Regions from separate parts of the Citrobacter telavivensis genome, predicted to be linked through region 4. Evidence: predicted binding sites of a transcription regulator. Region 4 holds the regulator's gene; each other region holds the start of a gene.
The links. The regulator CRP, encoded in region 4, controls carbon source genes, mostly activating them, when cyclic AMP is high. The targets are predictions, from matches to a motif close to ATGTGANNNNNNTCACAT.
Positions count from the first base shown of each region.

Region 1: the regulator CRP is predicted to act here: its motif matches at 1,662-1,679, upstream of ACERJC_RS06585 (enolase C-terminal domain-like protein).
Region 2: the regulator CRP is predicted to act here: its motif matches at 989-1,006, upstream of hpt (hypoxanthine phosphoribosyltransferase).
Region 3: the regulator CRP is predicted to act here: its motif matches at 1,807-1,824, upstream of udp (uridine phosphorylase).

Region 1 is NZ_JBGUBF010000001.1:1,369,412-1,372,569, reverse strand. Features, by position in the region: gene ACERJC_RS06595 (MFS transporter) at 1-624, opposite strand, end outside; gene ACERJC_RS06590 (SDR family oxidoreductase) at 708-1,475, opposite strand; gene ACERJC_RS06585 (enolase C-terminal domain-like protein) at 1,814-3,067, shown strand.
Region 2 is NZ_JBGUBF010000004.1:256,955-260,112, forward strand. Features, by position in the region: gene ACERJC_RS18345 (glucose/quinate/shikimate family membrane-bound PQQ-dependent dehydrogenase) at 1-928, opposite strand, end outside; gene hpt (hypoxanthine phosphoribosyltransferase) at 1,134-1,670, shown strand; gene can (carbonate dehydratase) at 1,736-2,398, opposite strand; gene ACERJC_RS18360 (ABC transporter ATP-binding protein) at 2,507-3,158, shown strand, end outside.
Region 3 is NZ_JBGUBF010000010.1:17,795-20,952, reverse strand. Features, by position in the region: gene metE (5-methyltetrahydropteroyltriglutamate--homocysteine S-methyltransferase) at 1-841, shown strand, start outside; gene ACERJC_RS23095 (dienelactone hydrolase family protein) at 880-1,689, opposite strand; gene udp (uridine phosphorylase) at 1,950-2,711, shown strand; gene rmuC (DNA recombination protein RmuC) at 2,863-3,158, shown strand, end outside.
Region 4 is NZ_JBGUBF010000003.1:464,084-467,241, forward strand. Features, by position in the region: gene ACERJC_RS16835 (YccS/YhfK family putative transporter) at 1-1,534, opposite strand, end outside; gene crp (cAMP-activated global transcriptional regulator CRP) at 1,586-2,218, opposite strand; gene ACERJC_RS16845 (OsmC family protein) at 2,526-2,930, shown strand; gene ACERJC_RS16850 (phosphoribulokinase) at 3,005-3,158, opposite strand, start outside.

The sequences.
Region 1 (3,158 bases), on a different contig from region 4:
GTCCAGTTCAGCCTGGTTCACAGAGGTGCTGTGTTGCGGATCGCGATAATACAATAACCAGTAGATACCGAACAGAATCCCCGCGCCGCCAGACAGGTAGAAAGACATCTCCCAACCGTAATTGGCCACAATAAAGGAGAGTGCCGGCGTCAGTAAGGCCAGCCCGATATATTGTGCGCTGGAGTAAATCGCGGTGGCGCGTGCGCGTTCATGATCCGGGAACCAGGTGGCGATTATTTTCGTATTGGATGGGAAAGACGGCGCTTCAGCAACACCGATTAATGCGCGACAGGCCAGCAACATCGCAAATGACGCCGTCGCCGTTGCGAATAAATGATGCGAAGCAAATCCCATCATAAAGGTAAAAATACTCCACAGAATAATCGCGCCACCGTAAAGAATACGTGAACCGATGCGATCAAGGACATAGCCGACAGGAATTTGACTGGCAGCATAGGCCCAGGTAAACATGGAGAAAAGCAAGCCCAATTGGGTGGGTGTCAGACTGAAGTCATTCTGGATATTCGTTCCCGCAACGGCAAGATTGGCGCGATCCATATAATTAATTGCAGTCACAATAAACAGCAATGTGAGAATAAAGAGTCGTGATCTTGAAGCCTTCATAATAATACCTGTGTTATATCGGCATGCTGAGTAATAAACACATGCCGTGAATTTTAAAGGCGAGTCATTAGCGTACTTACGGCTTACAGTACGGCGAGCCAGCCACCATCAACATAAATAATTTGCCCGTTGATGTAATCAGATGCTTTAGAGGATAAGAAGACAGCGGTACCGATTAACTCTTCCGGACGGCCCCAACGCTGAGAGGGGTTACTGCTTTTCACCCAACTGTCGAACTGCTTGTCCTCGATAAGCGCCGTATTCATGTCTGTCAGAATGTAACCCGGCCCAATGGCATTGGTCTGGATATTAAACTGCGCCCATTCGGCTGCCATCGAGCAGGTGAGCATTTTGATCCCCCCTTTCGCCGCGGTGTACGGGGCAACGGTCGGACGGGCCGCCTGACTGGTGAGGGAACCGATATTAATAATTTTGCCGCCACTGTTACGCGCAATCATCCGTTTCGCCGCCGCGCGGGAGACCAGAAACGCGCTGGTCAGGTTGGTATCGATAACCTTCTGCCAGTTTTCCAGCTCCAGTTCGACCATCGGTTTACGGTACTGGATGCCAGCGTTATTGATCAGGATATCGACATCGATTCCCTGTGCATCCAGTTTGCTGAAGGCAGCTTCAATCGCCTGTTCATCGGTAACGTCAAACGCCACCCCGTGCGCGTCGTAGCCTTTGCTTGCCAGTGAATCCACCGACTCTGCCAGCAGTGCATCGCGAATATCATTCAGAATGACCCGGGCACCCGCAGCGGCAAGCCCCTCCGCGTAGGCAAACCCCAGCCCACGCGCAGATCCTGTTACCAGTGCCGTTTTCCCCGTTAAGTCAAATAAAGCGCTCATGTTGTTTTTCTCCCTCGATTAACTTGTATGACGACTGTCTTATTTAAGGTTGAATTTTCACTTGGATAAAATCAACAACCCGCCCATGAATTTGCAACAAAGATCACAAACAGTTGAGATTCACATCACTTCAAATCATTGTATATCATGCAGTTAAATGAAATTAAAAATTCAGAGTCACAGGCAATTTGATCATCATCACAGAATGGCACTTTCAATATCGCGCGCTAAAGGAAGCGTGATATAACAACATCAAGTTGTAGGACAACTTACAAATAAGGGTCATGTTATTTTTAACAGTATGACATGCCGTAAATACGCTGAGTTGAGGAGTGAAAGTGAGTAACCTGAAAATTACCAATGTAAAAACGATTCTAACGGCGCCCGGCGGAATTGACCTGGCGGTCGTTAAGATTGAGACCAACGAGCCGGGACTGTATGGTCTGGGATGCGCAACATTTACCCAACGTATCTTCGCGGTAAAAAGCGCGATCGATGAGTACATGGCCCCTTTTCTGATGGGTAAAGATCCGACGCGTATTGAAGATATCTGGCAGTCGGGTGCGGTGAGCGGTTACTGGCGCAATGGACCTGTCATGAACAATGCGTTGTCCGGTGTGGACATGGCGCTGTGGGATATCAAGGGTAAACTGGCGGGCATGCCGGTTTACGACCTGCTGGGTGGCAAATGTCGCGATGGGATCCCCCTGTACTGCCACACCGATGGTGGCGATGAAGTCGAAGTGGAAGATAACATCCGCGCCAGAATGGAAGAAGGCTACCAGTATGTTCGCTGTCAGATGGGCATGTACGGCGGCGCAGGGACCGACGACCTCAAACTGATCGCCACACAACTGGCGCGTGCGAAGAACATTCAGCCGAAGCGTTCACCGCGTAGTAAAACGGCCGGTATCTACTTTGATCCGGACGCCTATGCAAAAAGCGTTCCGCGTCTGTTCGAGCATTTGCGTAACAAACTCGGCTTTGGTATCGAATTTATCCATGATGTGCATGAGCGCGTGACGCCGGTGACGGCGATTAATCTGGCAAAGACGCTCGAACAGTATCAGCTATTTTATCTTGAAGATCCGGTCGCGCCGGAAAATATCGACTGGCTTAAAATGCTGCGCCAGCAGTCTTCAACACCGATTTCTATGGGTGAGCTGTTTGTGAATGTGAATGAGTGGAAGCCGCTCATCGATAACAAACTGATCGACTATATTCGCTGCCACGTGAGCACCATCGGCGGGATTACGCCAGCGAAGAAACTCGCCGTCTACAGCGAACTGAACGGCGTACGTACTGCATGGCACGGGCCAGGAGACATCTCCCCGGTCGGGGTCAGCGCTAATATGCATCTTGATTTGAGCTCGCCGAACTTTGGCATTCAGGAGTACACGCCAATGAACGACGCGCTGCGCGATGTCTTCCCTGGCTGCCCGGAGATAGACCAGGGTTATGCGTACCTGAACGATAAGCCGGGGCTGGGTATCGATATCGATGAAGCCAAAGCAGCAAAATATCCGTGCGAGGGAGGGATCCCGTCCTGGACAATGGCACGTACGCCTGACGGTACGGCCTCAAGACCGTAAATCCGTAAATAATGATGACCCGGTTGATGATTGCCGGGTCGTTTTAACTGTCTTTCAACCTCTGCTCATCGCATGACATCTACTCTCCCTT
Region 2 (3,158 bases), on a different contig from region 4:
ACAGCTTGCCGGTTTCCGCATTCACCGCAAACAGACGACCATCGTTCACCGGCAGGATGATGCGGCGCGGACAGTCGGCAATGACTTCTGGTGAGGCATTATCGGCTTTCGCTTCATGATACGACACGCCACGGCAGGTAACGTGCTGGAAGCTGGTGTTGGTATTCAGTTGCGGATCGAAATGCCACTTCTCTTTCCCGGTGGCCGCATCAAGCGCGAACAGACGCTGGTGGGCGGTACAGAGATACAGCGTATCGCCGACTTTAATCGGCGTGACTTCATTGGTTATCTCACCAGGATCGTTAGGCTGCTTCAGGTCACCGGTGCGGAACACCCACGCCTCTTTCAGGTTGTGGACATTGTCGGCGTTGATCTGCTTGAGCGGCGAGAAGCGTTGACCTTCCTGATTACGACCATACGCCGGCCAGTCGTTGTCGGAGATAGTGGAGATAGCGTCGGCCGGAGTGGTGTCTGCGCTCAGGGTGCCGTTGATTTCCTGTGGGTCATGGAAGCCTGCCCAGGTCAGGATCCCTCCGCTAATCAGCAGGGCCACCACCAGTGCCGCTACGGCACCACGGGAAGGAACAATCAGGCGATGCCAGACAAACGGTAAAATCAGCCAGATGCCGAAGAAGACCAGGATGTCACTGCGCGGCGTGAGTGCCCAAAAGTCGAAGCCGACTTCCCAGACGCCCCAGAGCAGGGTTGCGAGGAGCAGGGCGGCGTAGAGCCACAGTGCGGAACGCTGACTGCGCCAGAGCATAACGGCGACACCCAGCATGACAAGACCGGCGATCGGATAGTACCAGGAGCCGCCAATGGCGACCAGCCAGCCTCCGCCGATCAGGAGATACAACCCGCTAAGCGCTGCAAAGAGGGCCGTTAACACCACGAGGAGTCGCGGTGAACGTGCGTTGTTATCTGCCATAAAAATACACCATCTCAATTTGTTAATTTTTTAGTAGCAATTAATTATAGGATTTAACAAGTGTGATCGTCATCACAAAATGAGCTTTATTAAGAGATGCCGCGAATAAATACTTTTACTGGTATACTGCATGCCTTGCACTTCGATGCTGTTCCGGTAGAAGCAGGCATTGAGTGATTTGTTTTTAAATCATATGGTTAGAGTTATGAAACATACTGTAGAAGTAATGATCCCCGAAGCGGAGATCAAAGCGCGGATTGCCGAACTGGGTCGTCAGATTACTGAACGTTACAAAGACAGCGGCAGTGACATGGTGCTGGTTGGTCTGCTGCGTGGCTCATTTATGTTTATGGCGGATCTGTGCCGTGAAGTGCAGGTATCTCATGAAGTCGATTTTATGACCGCCTCCAGCTACGGTAGCGGCATGTCCACCACCCGAGACGTCAAGATCCTCAAAGATCTCGATGAAGACATTCGCGGCAAAGACGTGCTGATTGTGGAAGACATTATCGACTCCGGCAACACGCTGTCGAAAGTGCGTGAAATTCTGAGCCTGCGTGAACCGAAATCTCTGGCGATTTGCACCCTGCTGGATAAACCCTCTCGCCGTGAAGTTAACGTCCCGGTCGAGTTCATCGGTTTCTCCATCCCGGATGAGTTCGTGGTGGGCTACGGTATTGACTACGCTCAGCGCTATCGCCATCTGCCGTATGTCGGCAAAGTGGTGCTGCTGGACGAGTAAGCGTAAAAAAGCCGGGAAAATCCCGGCATTGACTGGATACGTCCCCGGTGCATGACCGGGGATTTTTATTTGTGGTTGACGTGTTTCTGGCTGAGGTTAGAAACGCCCTGGCGATAGCGCTGCTCCAGGGTGGCGCGACTGGTCGCGGTTACTTCCAGATCGCGCAGCAGACCATCGTGAATACCGTATGCCCAGCCGTGGATGGTCACTTTCTGACCCCGTTTCCAGGCTGACTGCATGATGGTGGAGTGGCCCAGGTTGTACACCTGTTCCATCACGTTCAGCTCACACAGCGTATCCATACGACGCTCTTGCGGCATATCGCCAAGCAATGAGCTATGTTTGAACCAGATATCACGGATATGCAGCAGCCAGTTGTCGATGAGGCCCAGTTCCGGGTTATCGACCGCCGCCTGTACGCCGCCACACCCGTAGTGACCACAGATAATAATGTGTTCAACTTCGAGGACATCAACGGCATACTGAACAACGGAGAGGCAGTTGAGGTCTGTGTGGATGACCAGGTTGGCCACATTACGGTGGACAAATAATTCGCCCGGTTCAAGACCGGTTAAACGTTCTGCGGGAACGCGACTGTCGGAACATCCAATCCATAGAAAGCGTGGTTTCTGCGCTTGCGCCAGTTTCTCAAAAAATCCGGAATCCTCTTCCACCAGCATTTTTGACCATAGTGCATTGTTGCTGATGAGTGTATCTATGTCTTTCATGGAGGTTAACGACCTGTAACCAAATAAGTGCGTTGGGCTAATATAGGGCAACTCCGGGATTATTTAAACCACATATAAAGTGTAAGAACGTAAGGTAAGTAAAAATTTATGACCATTGCACTGGAACTTCAACAACTTAAAAAAACTTATCCTGGCGGCGTTCAGGCGTTGCGCGGGATAGATTTACAGGTCGAGGCGGGTGATTTTTACGCGCTTCTGGGACCGAACGGGGCAGGAAAGTCGACCACTATCGGTATCATCAGCTCGCTGGTGAACAAATCTTCCGGGCGCGTCAGCGTCTTTGGCTACGATCTCGAAAAAGATGTCGTTAACGCCAAACGTCAGTTGGGACTGGTGCCGCAGGAATTTAACTTCAACCCGTTTGAGACCGTGCAGCAGATCGTGGTCAATCAGGCGGGCTACTACGGCGTGGAGCGAAAAGAAGCGATCGAGCGCAGCGAAAAGTATTTAAAACAGCTCGATCTGTGGGAAAAACGCAACGAACGTGCACGGATGTTATCCGGTGGGATGAAGCGACGTCTGATGATTGCTCGTGCGCTGATGCACGAGCCGAAGCTGCTGATTCTCGATGAACCGACAGCAGGTGTTGATATCGAACTTCGCCGCTCAATGTGGGGCTTTTTGAAGGATTTAAACGACAAAGGCACCACGATCATTCTGACGACTCACTACCTGGAAGAGGCGGAAATGCTCTGCCGCAACATCGGGATTATTCAGCACGGCGAGCTGGTCGAAAACA
Region 3 (3,158 bases), on a different contig from region 4:
ACTGGGGCTGGACGTGCTGGTTCACGGTGAAGCCGAGCGTAATGACATGGTCGAATATTTTGGTGAACATCTGGACGGTTTCGTCTTCACCCAGAACGGTTGGGTGCAGAGCTACGGTTCCCGCTGTGTTAAACCGCCGGTGGTGATCGGTGACGTTAGTCGTCCGGAAGCGATTACCGTCGAGTGGGCGAAATACGCCCAGTCTCTGACCGACAAACCGGTGAAAGGGATGCTGACCGGCCCGGTGACGATTCTTTGCTGGTCGTTCCCGCGTGAAGATGTCAGCCGTGAAACGATTGCCAAACAGATCGCGCTGGCGCTACGTGACGAGGTGGCAGATCTTGAAGCGGCAGGCATTGGCATCATCCAGATTGATGAACCCGCACTACGTGAAGGGCTTCCGCTGCGCCGTAGCGACTGGGCCGCCTATCTGGCGTGGGGCGTGGAGGCATTTCGTATCAATGCAGCGGTGGCGAAGGATGATACCCAGATCCACACCCACATGTGTTACTGCGAGTTTAACGACATCATGGATTCTATCGCCGCGCTGGATGCCGACGTGATAACCATTGAGACCTCACGTTCCGACATGGAGTTGCTGGAGTCATTTGAAGAGTTCGACTATCCAAACGAAATTGGACCGGGCGTGTATGACATTCACTCACCGAACGTCCCGAGCGTAGAGTGGATTGAGGCGCTGTTGCAAAAAGCGGCGCAGCGTATCCCGGCTGAACGCCTGTGGGTGAACCCGGACTGCGGCCTGAAAACCCGCGGTTGGGCAGAAACCCGCGCCGCGCTGGCAAACATGGTCCAGGCAGCACAGAATCTGCGTCAGGCGTGATCCTGAAAAATCTGGCCCGGTTGTTTCCGGGCCAGAACTTATTTCTTACTTCCGTACTGCGCAAACCATGCCAGCATTCTTTGCCAGCCGTCTTTGGCGGATTCTTCGTGATAGCTCGAGCGATAGTCGGCATTGAAGGCATGACCGGCATCGGGATAGACGATAATCTCCGTGTTGGCGTTAGCGGCGCGTAGCGCCTGGCGCATGGTCTCCACGCTTTCCTGCGAAATACTGTTATCCTGACCGCCGTACAGACCCAGCACCGGGGCGTTCAGATCGGTCGCCACATCGACAGGATGCTTCGGCGAATTCAACGACTTATCACCCACCAGCTTTCCATACCAGGCCACTGCGGCTTTCAACTGCGGGTTATGCGCCGCGTACAGCCAGGCAATACGTCCGCCCCAACAAAAGCCGGTGATCATCAGGCGATGAACATCCCCACCGTTACGGGACGCCCAACTGGCAACGTGATCCAGATCGGCCAGTACCTGAGAATCCGGCACTTTCGCCACCAGACCGCTGAGCAGGGTGGGAATATCGGCGAAATCATTCGGATCGCCCTCGCGGAAATAGAGTTCTGGCGCGATAGCCAGATACCCGTCCAGCGCCAGGCGACGGCAGACGTCGCGGATATGTTCATGCACGCCAAAGATTTCCTGCACTACAATGACCACAGGCAGAGGGCCATCGCTCTTTTTCGGGCGCGCGTGATACGCCGGCATGTCGTCACCCTGGGAAGGGATCGACGTAATGCCCGCGACAATAGTGTCGTCCGGGGTATGAACTGAGGTAGAGGCAATCGGGGATGCTGCAGGTGCAAAACCGGTTTGTTGTGTTGATGTCATGGTATTCTCCGTACCCTTAGAAAAATAGCGCACTATTAACTATAGACAGCCTTTAACCATTCACACTGCCTCAAACGGCTCGCTTTTTGTGCGGAGAAAGAAAAAATCGGGCCGTTAATGTGATTTGAATCACTATTTATCGGTAAGTTTATGCAACTGATTTGTTTCATGGTGATGAGGGTCACGAAAATATCTTAAGTCCTTCGGTAAAGTGTCTTTTTGCTTCTTCTGACAAAAACCGAATCACAGAGGAGTTTTATATGTCCAGGTCTGACGTTTTTCATCTCGGCCTCACCAAGAACGATTTACAAGGGGCTACGCTGGCTATCGTCCCTGGCGATCCGGAACGTGTGGAAAAGATCGCCGCGCTGATGGAGAAGCCGGTTAAGCTGGCATCTCACCGTGAATTCACCACCTGGCGTGCAGAACTGGACGGTAAAGCCGTCATTGTCTGCTCGACCGGTATCGGCGGCCCGTCTACCTCTATTGCGGTGGAAGAACTGGCTCAGTTGGGCATTCGTACCTTCCTGCGAATTGGCACCACCGGCGCCATTCAGCCGCATATTAATGTCGGCGATGTGCTGGTCACCACGGCGTCCGTTCGTCTGGATGGCGCGAGCCTGCATTTTGCGCCGATGGAGTACCCGGCAGTCGCTGACTTTGAATGCACCACCGCGCTGGTTGAAGCGGCAAAATCCATCGGTGCCACCACTCATGTGGGCGTGACCGCTTCTTCAGACACCTTCTACCCAGGCCAGGAACGCTACGACACCTTCTCCGGTCGTGTGGTGCGTCGTTTCAAAGGTTCTATGGAAGAGTGGCAGTCAATGGGCGTAATGAACTACGAAATGGAGTCCGCCACGCTGCTGACCATGTGCGCAAGCCAGGGCCTGCGCGCCGGGATGGTTGCGGGCGTGATCGTTAACCGTACTCAGCAGGAGATCCCGAATGCTGAGACGATGAAACAGACCGAAAGCCATGCGGTGAAAATCGTGGTGGAAGCGGCGCGTCGTCTGATCTAATCCTCTTCCCTTCCATAAAAGGCCGACGCGTTCGGCCTTTTGCTTTTACGCGATTATTTGCGTAGCGCCTCGCAGGAAAGTTCTTTAAAACTGGACGTTTATACAGCACAATTCTATTTTGTGCGGGTGATGTATGGCGTCAGGAGGCATTTTGGATATCTCAATCATCATTTATGCGGTTATTGCGCTGGTGGGTATTGCGCTTGGCTGGCTGCTGGCCAGCTATCAGCATGCCCAACAGAAAGCCGAGCAATTCGCTGAACGTGAAGAGATGGTTGCGGCATTAAGCGCAGCAAAACAACAAATAGCCCAAAGCGAACACTGGCGCGATGAGTGCGAGTTGCTCAATAACGAATTACGTAGCCTGCGCAGTATTAACACCTCGCTGGAAGCGGATCTGCGTGAAGTGACTACGCGGATGGAAGCGACGCAGCAGCATGCGGAAGA
Region 4 (3,158 bases):
GACCGCTCTGCCATTGCGGCCACAGCCAGACGGTACCCCCGAATGCAATCAGGCAGCCTATGACCGTATCGACAAATCGCGGGATAATGAACTGCTCGCCGTCCAGCGTCAGGAGTTGTAAGGTATACACCGCGGTGATGGTAAATCCTACCGTCGCCCAACCGTAGTTTTTCCGGATGGTCAGATAGCTGACCAGGGTGATTGCCAGCATCAGCGCCAGCGTATACCCCTCAGGAATATGAAAGTGCAGCGTCACGCCTGCGATAATCAGCCCCACCAGCGTTCCCGCCGAACGGTGCAGAATACGCACGCGGGTGGCACCGTAACCATTTTGCGTCACAAACAGAACGGTCATTAGGATCCAGTAAGGTTTCGGCAGATGTAACGCGGACCCCATCAGACTGGCAATGCTGAGCATTACGCTGATACGCCCGGCGTTACGCAGCGCCGGAGATTTCAACGAGAGGTAGTTTTTCAGCGCCGGCAGCAGCGGTAACCGACGCTGTTTGTCGGCCATCAGATCGCGGGCGTAGAGTGGGCGCTGAGTGCGAAGCACGCGGGCGATACGGCTGAAATGCCAGTAACAGAACTGCCCTACGGGGTTATCCGGATGCTGATTAGCAATTTTTTCCAGCGCGCCAATCTGCTTTTGCATGGTGAACCGCGTCGGCAGTCGGTGATAGAGAATGTCATCCGCCAGTACGCGCAGGCGAGCGGCGACCGTTTGCGCATTCCAGCGAATCACCTGTTCCGCATGGCTGCGTTCGACCAGCTTTTGCACTTCTTCCGGCTGATGCAGACTGACGGAGATATGCTCCTGCAGATCCAGCGCTTCCTGAAAGGCGCGCAGCATCCGCTTGTAGTCATTGTTGCGGTGCGCCGACAGCATGTGCATCTGCTGATAGCACTGGGTGATGAGGTCGACCGCTTTCTGCTGGCGCATCAGCAGTGGCGGCAGGGCTTTTTCCGGATCAGTATGCTGGGTCAGCATACTGTATTTGGCTTCGCAGTAATCCGCCAGTTCACGGTATAACAGGCTCAGCGACTCGCGAAGCGGCTGTTCGCGCCAGAGCCAAAACCAGAACCAGTTAAACAATCCGTACCATAGCGTGCCCAATGCGTAGATCAGCAGAGGCTCCCAGACCGGCATGTTCCCCGCGAGGCTCAGTGTGAAAATCGCTGCAATCAGCGAGGCTGGAAGCAGGCGGGCGTGAAGGGAGCTCAATTCCGCAGTGACGCCGAGCGTGAGCGTTAGTCCGGTCAGGATCAGGGGTAACGGTATCGCCTGCGCCAGCAGCAGTTGCATGATCAGGCTACAGCCGGCAAACAGCGACGCCCCGATAATCAGGCGTTTGAAAAAGCGTTTGTGCGGAGTATCAAGCCCGGCAATGTTGCAGCAGGCGGGAACGAGAGAGAAGAGCAGGCCAAGATGTAACTGCCCGATGAGCAGGCCGACGGCCACGGGCAAACAGAGCACCAGTGTTTGACGTAGTGCATAGTTGATTTCTGGGTGATAAATCAGTCTGCGCCACATTGGCAAAACAAAAATGACGCGCTATCGGGTAGCGCGTCATTTTCGATGAGATTAACGAGTGCCGTAAACGACGATCGTTTTACCGTGAGCGGAGATCAGGTTCTGATCTTCCAGCATCTTCAGAATACGACCAACGGTTTCGCGAGAGCAGCCAACGATCTGGCCAATCTCCTGGCGAGTGATTTTGATCTGCATACCGTCCGGGTGAGTCATCGCATCAGGCTGTTTCGCCAGATTCAGCAGCGTCTGGGCGATACGACCGGTCACATCGAGGAAGGCCAGGTTACCGACTTTCTCCGAAGTAACTTGCAGGCGGCGAGCCATTTGGGAAGACAGGCGCATCAGAATATCTGGGTTCACCTGGATCAACTGGCGGAATTTCTTGTAGGAAATTTCAGCCACTTCACACGCTGTTTTCGCTCGAACCCATGCGCTACGTTCCTGGCCTTCTTCAAACAGGCCCAGTTCGCCAATGAAATCACCCTGATTCAGATAAGAAAGGATCATTTCTTTCCCTTCCTCATCTTTAATCAACACTGCCACTGAGCCTTTAACGATGTAGTACAACGTTTCTGCTTTTTCACCCTGGTGAATCAGCGTGCTCTTGGACGGGTACTTATGAATGTGGCAATGAGACAAGAACCATTCAAGTGTCGGGTCTGTTTGCGGTTTGCCAAGCACCATGCGCGATTATCCTCTGTTATAAGCTGTCTCCAGAGCCAAAAAAATCCGCTGTCTCTGGGGTTGCAAAAATGTGCTTCCCTCGTCCTGGGAAGAGGCCGTCAAAAACGAACTGCAGCCTTTAATGTGAAGTCCTCTGCATACATGCAGTACATCAATGTATTACTGTAGCATCCTGACTGTTTTAGCATAGCTTTAGCCGTGTGTCTCCTGGTGTCTCGCTTCAGCATGACGGAGGTCGCCTTCCGTTGCGAGAATTGTTATGTACGCGTAATCTGTCAGGAAAATTGACGCACTGGAGTTAAAAAATATGCAAGCGCGTGTTAAATGGGTTGAAGGGTTAACCTTCCTGGGTGAGTCGGCTTCCGGTCACCAGATTTTGATGGACGGTAACTCCGGTGATAAAGCGCCGAGCCCGATGGAAATGGTGTTGATGGCGGCAGGGGGGTGCAGCGCGATTGACGTGGTTTCTATCCTGCAAAAAGGTCGTCAGGATGTGACGAACTGCGAAGTGAAACTGACGTCAGAACGTCGCGAAGAGGCACCCCGCCTGTTCACCCACATCAATCTGCATTTTATTGTCACGGGTCACGACCTGAAGGATGCCGCCGTTTCGCGTGCGGTCGATCTGTCGGCAGAGAAGTATTGCTCCGTGGCGTTGATGCTGGAAAAAGCGGTCAATATTACCCATTCGTATGAAGTGATTGCTGCCTGATGGCACTGCACTTATCAGGCCTACGACAGGAGTAGGCCGGATAACGCAACGCCGCCATCCGGCAAAATCTTACCTTACTCGATTTTTTTCCCTTCCATCAGTCGCTGTACCAACGGCAACATAATCAGCTCCATGGCCAGCCCCATTTTGCCGCCAGGCACTACCAATGTATTGATGTGAGAAATGAATGAACCTTGCAGCATTGCCAGCAGCCAGGGGAAATCGATC